DNA from 2 places in the Microbacterium sp. DWRC1-3 genome. Region 2 is predicted to be linked to the other one. Evidence: riboswitches for the same ligand, from Rfam matches in the RefSeq annotation. Region 2 holds a riboswitch; the other holds the start of a gene.
What was found. Region 2 has a riboswitch for thiamine pyrophosphate ahead of thiM (hydroxyethylthiazole kinase). Riboswitches for the same ligand answer to the same signal wherever they lie in the genome.

Region 1: another riboswitch for thiamine pyrophosphate. It lies ahead of ACP699_RS09460 (ECF transporter S component); the one in region 2 lies ahead of thiM (hydroxyethylthiazole kinase).

What each region holds. Positions count from the first base shown of each region.
Region 1 is NZ_JAFCUS010000001.1:1,944,351-1,948,428, forward strand. It holds gene ACP699_RS09455 (ABC transporter ATP-binding protein) at 1-1,057, opposite strand, end outside; gene ACP699_RS09460 (ECF transporter S component) at 1,057-1,701, opposite strand; TPP riboswitch at 1,692-1,803, opposite strand; gene ACP699_RS09465 (D-alanyl-D-alanine carboxypeptidase family protein) at 1,885-3,591, shown strand; gene ACP699_RS09470 (ABC transporter ATP-binding protein) at 3,715-4,078, opposite strand, start outside.
Region 2 is NZ_JAFCUS010000002.1:993,646-997,723, forward strand. It holds gene pheT (phenylalanine--tRNA ligase subunit beta) at 1-214, shown strand, start outside; gene ACP699_RS17470 (NAD-dependent epimerase/dehydratase family protein) at 297-1,259, shown strand; TPP riboswitch at 1,266-1,360, shown strand; gene thiM (hydroxyethylthiazole kinase) at 1,351-2,199, shown strand; gene ACP699_RS17480 (bifunctional hydroxymethylpyrimidine kinase/phosphomethylpyrimidine kinase) at 2,196-4,078, shown strand, end outside.

The sequences.
Region 1 (4,078 bases), on a different contig from region 2:
TGCGGGTCAGCAGATCCCGTGAACTCCAGCGGATCGGCGCGGACACCGCACCGTTCGCGAGGAGCGTGGATGCCTCGACCGCGCCACTCGCTGGAGGCAGGAGCCCGGCGAGGGTCAGACCGAGCGTGGACTTGCCCGCCCCGTTGGGCCCGGTGATCGCGAGCGCTTCCCCCGCGTGCACATCGAGGTCGATACCGGTGGCGACAGGACGCCCCTTGACGCGGGCGACGGCCAGGTCGCGCGCCGAGAGCAGGGTCTCCCCTGCCCCTGGCGGCCAGAGCGGGGGCGGCGGCGCGGCGGGAGGATGCCCCGGCACCCAGACGCCGTCCGCGGCCAGCTGCGCACCACGGACTCCGAGGACTTCCGCCGGTGCACCGTCGGCGACCACACCGCCGCTCCCGATCACGATCACGCGCGTGATGAGCGGCAACCAGACCTCGAGGCGGTGCTCGACGACGATGAGCGTCGACGGCTGAGCCTGCAACATCCGCTCCACGGCATCGCGCACCTCGATGACCCCGGCGGGATCGAGATTCGCCGTCGGTTCATCGAGCAGCACCAGACCCGGCCCCATCGCCAGCACCCCGGCGAGCGCCAGCCGCTGCTTCTGCCCACCGGACAGGGCCTTGGTCGGATGCCCGAGCGGCACATCGAGGCCGACGGCATCCAGGGCCGCCTCCACCCGCGGCCAGATCTGCGCTCGCGGCACTCCGAGGTTCTCGCAGCCGAACGCCACGTCGTCGCCCACTCGCGCGAGGATCACCTGGGAGTCGGGGTCCTGCAGCACGAGCCCCGCACGTCCGCGGGTGGCCACGGCAGGAGCGCCGTCGACGATCAGCGTGCCCTCGCTCTCGCCCTCTTCCTCACCCCCGAGCACGCCGGCGAGGCCGTGCAGCAGGGTCGACTTGCCCGCACCCGACGCGCCGAGCACGAGCACACGCTCACCGGGCTCGATGCGGAAGGAGATGTCGCGCAGCGCCCAGGCGAGGCGACTCGCGTGACGCCACCCCCAGCCGCGGGCCTCGACGGCGGCGGGGGCCGTCTGATCGGCCGACATCAGACGCGGACGCGCGCCTCGCGCCCGGAGCCGAACCGGTCCAGGGCCCCGGTCGCGGCGATTCCGCGCGCCAGCACCCAGGACAGAGCACCTGCGATGACGGCACCCGAGATGACCGTGCTGATCAGGTAGATGATGGTGAAGGCGGGGCCGGAGCCGGCGTACCAGAGCACGAGATTGTTGATGCCACCGGCAAGGGCGGCACCGGCTCCCGCGAGGATCGCGACGGGCAGCGACCAGCGGCGGTAGAAGAAGAGCAGGAAGACCAGCTCGGCGCCGAGCCCCTGCACGAGTCCGGCCTCGAGGGTGAGGAACCCGCCCCACTGGTTGCCGATGAGCGCCGAGACGACCGCCGCGAGTAGCTCGACGTAGATCGCCGCCCCGGCCTTGCGGATGATGAGTCCGCCGAGCACGCCGGCGAAGAGCCACGGGCCGTCGAGGAGCCCCTGGATGCCCGGCAGCAGCGGCTCGAGCAGGGCCTTCGGCCCGAGGTACCCGACGTTCCAGGCCAGGAAGATCAAGCCGGCTGCGACTCCGAGGACGCTGGCGACGACGATGTCGACGATCCGCCAGCGCAGGTAGCTCCGGCCCGGGGTGTTCCCCTGCGTCTTCGCGGTCGCGGATGTGGACGTGGACGTACTCATCTGAACTCCTCCCTGCGCTGGCATGACCCAGATCAGGTTCGACGGTCGAAGCGCGATTCGCTCCCTCTCAGCCCGGCTCGCCGGACTCCCGTGGTTGTGCTGACGATCCTACCGCCGGCGACACCCGCACGGCGACAAGGCCGCGCACCGCGGAACTCGCCCGGGATTGGGTACCGTAAACGAGTGACCGCTTCAGATCCCGCCGACGAGGCGACGGGCGTCGTCGGCGACGACGGCCCGGCGAACGCCTCCCCCTCCGGACCTGTCGATGCTGCGGCAGCCGGTTCGGTGCTGACGGCCGAGCAGACGTCGACACCCGCGCTCGCCGCGGAGCCGGTGGTCGCGCCGGATCCCGTCGTGCCGCCGGAACCGGTGGTCGCGCCGGATCCCGTCGTGCCGCCGGAGCCGGTGGTGTCGCCGGAACCGGCGACCCCCGCCCTGACCAAGCCGCCTTTCGTTCCTCGCGAGCCCATCGCCGCAGAGACCTCTGACGACGCCCTCGCCCTGCTGGACGGCGCGTCACCCCGGTGGGCGGATGACACCACCACCGCCACAGCTCTGACCTGGGTGGACACCGCGACGGTCGCCGCCGGCACCGATGCCGCGACTCTCGACGAGACGTCGGAAGCCGAACCGACGGACGGCCTGCTGCGGGGGGCGCGTCTTCGTCCGGCCATCGCCCGCCCCGGAATCCTGGTGCCTCTGGCCACGCTCGTCGGCATCGTCGCCGTGTACGCCGGCACCACGCTGCTGTGGCCGTTGCACGAGGTGCCGCCCACGGTGCAGTCGGTCGAGTTCGCGACGACGCCCGCCGCCGCTGCCACGGTCACCTGGCCGACCGAGGGCGCCGGCGCCGTGGGGATCGCCGGCATGGGCACCGCGGCATCGGTCCCCGATGCGGTGAGCATCGCGAGCATCACCAAGGTGGTGAGCAGCCTGATGGTGCTCGACCGGATGCCGCTCGCGCTCGGCGAGCAGGGCCCCGAGTTCTCGTTCACCCGCGCCGACAGCGTGAAGTACTGGGACTACCGCCGCAGCGACCAGTCCGCCCTCGATGTGCCGATCGGCGGCGTTCTGACGGAGTATCAGCTGCTGCAGGGCACGCTCATGGGCTCGGCGAACAACTACATCGACCGCCTGGCAACCGAGATCTGGGGTTCCGATCGCGAGTTCGCCCGTGCCGCAGAGGTCTGGCTGCGAGAACGCGGGCTCACCGGCATCACCGTGGTGACGCCGTCGGGCTTCGACGAACGCAACGTCGCCACTCCCGAGGCCCTGATCGCCCTCGGTGAGCGCGCCATGCAGAACCCGGTGTTCGCAGAGATCGTGGGGACCAGGTCGGTCGATCTTCCGGGTGCCGGCACCGTCGTGAACACGAACGGAATGCTCGACGACCCCGGTGTCGTGGGCATCAAGACCGGCACGCTCGTGGGCTGGAACCTGCTCACCGCGAAGGATGTGATCATCGGCGACACGACCGTGCACCTCTACGCCGCGGCCCTGAACCAGGCCGGCAACGACCAGCGACTCGCCCTCACCCGCTCCCTGTTCACCGAGGCGGAAGCCGCGCTGGAAGCTCAGGCCCCGGCCGTCGCGAAGAACACGGTCGTCGGTCAGGTCACGACCCCCTGGGGTGAGAAGGTCGACGTCATCACCGAATCCGACGCCGACGTGGTGCTCTGGAACGCAGCGACCGCCACGGCCACGGCGGACTTCGCCCTCGGCGACGAGCGTGAGCAGGACGACGCGGTGGGGACGCTCACCACAGCCGGCCCCCTCAACACCACCACGACGCCTCTGGTGCTGGCCGAAGACGTCGAGGGCCCGAGCCCGTGGTGGCGTCTGACCCACCCGCTGGAACTGCTCGGCATCACGACCGACCGCTCCTGACCACCCTCTCCGCTCACGCATCTCCCGAGCGCGTCGTGCGCCTCCCGGTCGCGTGACCAGCACAGGACGACGCCCCACCCCGCGTGAGCGGAATGGGGCGTCGTCCTGTGCTGTGCCCGCAGATCAGGAGCGGCGGGCGGAGCCGTCCGCTCCGTCTTCCAGCAGAGCCTGCGCAGCCGCTGTCTCCGCGGCCGGCACCTGGGCACCCACCGAGGCTCCGGCCACGGCGGCAGCGGCCTCCGCAGCGGCGCCCTCGGCGTCGGTCGCCTCACCCGTGACGACGACCGGGGTCGCCCCGGTGAGTGCGTCGTCGGCGTCGATGTCGGTCGCCGCCTGCTCGAACTGCGACTGGTACAGACGCCAGTAGGCGCCCTGCGCGGCGATCAGCTCGTCGTGCGTGCCCTTCTCCACGATGTCGCCATGCTCCATCACCAGGATGAGGTCGGCGTCGCGGATCGTCGACAGACGGTGCGCGATCACGAACGAC
Region 2 (4,078 bases):
CGCCCTCGCCGAGGGAGCCGGTGCACTGTTGGAGTCGGTGCGTCTCGTGGACGACTATCGCGGAGACGGCGTGCCGGAGGGTTCCAAGAGCCTCACCTTCGCTCTGCGATTCCGCGCCGACGATCGCACCCTGACGGCGGCCGAGGCCACCGCGGCCAAGCTCGCGGGTGTCGACGTCGCCGCGCAGCGATTCGGAGCAGCGCTCCGCGACTGAGCGATGCGCTGTCCCGGAGGGGGCCCTCTGCCCTGAGCGGAGAGGGCTTCCCTCCCGCAGCGGTTGCTGGTGGCATGGAGCCATGACGAATGTTCTGATCCTCGGCGGGACGGGGTGGCTTTCCGGGCGGATCGCCCGGAGGTGGCTCGAGTCCGGAGCGGCCGTGACATGTCTGGCCCGGGGCGAGCGCCTCGCGCCGGCAGGAGCGGTGCTCGTGACCGGCGACCGTGACGACCCTGGGATCTACGCCGCGCTCGCGCGGAAGGACTGGGATCACGTCGTCGACATCTCCTCTCAGGCCGCGCACGTCGTGGCAGCGGTCGAGGCTCTCGGAGACCGCACGGCGCGATGGACGTACGTGTCCTCCCTCTCGGTGTACGCCGATGATGCCACGGTCGGCGCCGATGAATCGGCGCCGCGGCATCCTGCCGCCCGCCCCGGCGACGAGTACGAGTACGGCCCGCAGAAGGCGGCGGCCGAAGACGCCGTCACTATGCTGGGGGATCGCGCGTTCATCGTGCGACCCGGACTCATCGTCGGGGACGGCGACCCCAGCGACCGCTTCGGGTACTGGGCTGCGGCATTCTCCCGAGCCGGGGAGGAGCCCGTGCTGCTGCCTCCGCTCGAGAGGCGCAGTGCGCAGGTGATCGACGTCGACGACGTGGCCGCCTACATCGTCGCCGCCACGCGGAGCGGGGTGGTCAACGCGATCGGGGACGAGCATCCCCTCGCCGAACTGCTGCAGACCGTGCGCGAGGAGGCAGGGCACACCGGGGAGACGGTGGTCGCCGACGAGGAGTGGCTGCGAGCACACGGCGTCGCGCACTGGGCCGGTCCGCTCTCGCTTCCGCTGTGGCTTCCTCCCGAGATGTCCGGCTTCATGACCCGCTCGAACAGCGCATTCCACGACAGCGGGGGACACCTGCGCCCCCTCGCCGACACCGCTCGACGCGTCGTCGCCGACGAACGGGTGCGCGGCGTGGACAGGGAGCGCCGGGCCGGACTCACGCGGGCGCAGGAGAAGGCTCTGCTGGCCGATCGCTAGACTGCGAGCAGTGACACGGGGTGCCGCAATCCGCGGCTGAGAACAGACCCGTCGAACCTGATCTAGTTCGTACTAGCGAAGGGATGTCGCGATGAGCGATCTTCTGCGTCCTGAAACCACCCACGACCTCGCCGGCGATGCCGCGACCCTGCTGGGGGTGCTGCGAGAAGCGCCCCCGTTGACGCACTGCATCACCAACGCGGTCGTCACCGGGTTCACCGCCAACGTCCTGCTGGCTCTCGGTGCCGCTCCCGCGATGGTCGACATCGTCGATGAGGCGGGGATGTTCGCCGGCATCGCCTCCGGGGTGCTGATCAACCTGGGGACACCCACGCCCGAACAGCGCGCGGCCACTCTGGAGGCCGTCGCCGGTGCCGTCGCGTCCGGCACGCCCTGGGTGCTCGACCCGGTCGCGATCGGCGCGCTCCCGGTTCGCACCGCACTCGCCCATCAGCTCGTCGGGCACCGCCCCACCGCGATCCGCGGCAACGCCTCCGAGATCCTGGCCCTCGCGGGGCTGAGCGCGGGCGGTCGCGGGGTGGATGCCACCGACAGCACAGACTCCGCGGCCGATGCAGCCCTCTCGCTGGCTCGGAGCACGGGCGGCGTCGTCGCGGTCTCGGGGCCGATCGACCTCATCACCGACGGGGAGCGGGTGCTGCGCGTGTCCAACGGTCACGAACTGCTGACCCGAGTGACCGGCGGAGGCTGCGCTCTCGGTGCGGTGATGGCCGCCTTCCTCGGAGCGGCCAGAGCGACGACGCATGACGCGCTCAGCGCCGTGGCCTCGGCGAGCCTGGTCTACACGATCGCGGCGGAACGAGCGGCGGCGGTATCGGCAGGGCCCGGCAGCTTCGCCGTCGCCCTGCTGGATGCGCTCGCCGCGGTGGGCGCCGACGACATCCGAGCCGCTGCACGCGTCGAAGGCGGTGCCCTGTGAACGCCGATCTCTCGCTCTACCTCGTCACCGACGCGACGCTCTGCGGAGACCGTGGCGTCGTCGAGACCGTCCGCCGCGCGGTCGAGGGCGGCGTGCGCATCGTGCAGCTTCGCGACAAGGACGCAAGCGACGCCGAGACGGTCGATCAGCTGCTGGCGCTGTCGCAGGCGATCGACGGCCGCGCTCTTCTGGTCGTGAACGATCGGTTGGATGCCGCCGTGGCCGCTCGCGAGCGCGGCGCACGGGTCGACGGCGTGCATCTCGGACAGGATGATGCCTCGGTGCTGCGTGCACGCGAGGTACTCGGACCGGAGGCTCTGATCGGCCTCACCGCGAACAGCCCGGCGCACCTCGACGCGGTCGATGCTCTGCCCTCCGGCACGGTCGACTACCTGGGCGTCGGGGTGATCCGACCGACCACCACCAAACCGGATCACCCTGCCCCTCTCGGCGTGGAGGGCTTTCGCGGCCTCGTGTCGCGAAGCGCGCTGCCGTGCGTGGCGATCGGCGGGGTCGGCATGGATGACACCGAGGCCCTTCGTGAGGCCGGTGCGGCGGGGCTCGCCGTGGTCTCGGCGCTGTGTGCCGCCGACGATCCCGCCACCACCGCCCGGCAGTTCCGGCGACGCTGGCTCAGCGGCTCCGTCCCGAGGGTGCTCAGCATCGCCGGAAGCGACCCCTCGGGAGGCGCGGGCGTCCAGGCCGACCTCAAGTCCATCGCCGCCAACGGCGGATACGGCATGGCCGTGCTCACGGCGCTGACCGCGCAGAACACGCGGGGAGTGCGAGCGGTGCACGTTCCGCCCGTGGAGTTCCTCCGCGCGCAGCTCGACGCGGTCTCGGACGACATCGTGATCGATGCCGTGAAGATCGGGATGCTGGCCGACGCCGACGTCATCCGCGCGGTGGGAGCCTGGCTCGACGCCGTGCGTCCGCCCGTCGTCGTGCTCGATCCCGTGATGGTGGCGACCTCGGGGGACCGACTGCTGGATCCGGACGCCGAACGGGCGCTGCGCGATCTCCTCGCACTGTCGACGCTCGTGACCCCGAACCTCGCCGAGCTGGCGGTGCTCGCCGGGCGCGACCTCGCCGACTGGAACGACGCGATCTCCGCGGCCGAGCAGCTCTCCGCCGAGGTGGGAGCAGCCGTGCTCGTCAAGGGTGGCCACCTTCCCGGCGACGAGGCCCCCGATGCGCTGGTCGATGCGCGGCGAGGGCTGCGCCAGGAGTTCATCGCTCCCCGGATCCCGACCCGGAACACGCACGGCACCGGCTGCTCGCTGTCGTCCGCGCTCGCGACCCTGCTCGCTCGTGGCGAAGAGCCCGGAGATGCCGTCAGCGCCGCGCGGGACTGGCTCCGCGAGTCCCTGCGCGCAGGAGACGCACTGCGCGTGGGTCGTGGACACGGGCCGATCAACCACTTCGCCGGACTCTGGGAACGTGGGGGAGCCGAGACCCGACCCGCGGCGGGCGAGGTCGCCACGGAATGGTGGCGGGGCATCGCCGCGATCCGTACGGGGATCGAGGAGCTGCCGTTCATCCGCGCGCTCGCCGACGGGACGCTGGAGCGCGCGCCGTTCCTGTTCTACCTCGCGCAGGACGCCCTGTATCTGCGGGAGTACGCGCGTGTGCTCGCCGAGGCGGCCCGGCTGGCACCGACATCCGACGAGCAGGCCTTCTGGGCGGACTCCGCCCGCGGCTCGATCGTGGGCGAACTCGAGCTGCACGCTTCATGGCTTACCCCCGCGCACGGCGTGAGTGAGGCGACCTTCGCGGCACAACCGGCGCCCGCGACGACCGCATACCTCGACCATCTGCGCTCCGTCGCGTTCGGCGGCGCCTATGCGGAGATCATCGCCGCTGTCCTCCCGTGCTTCTG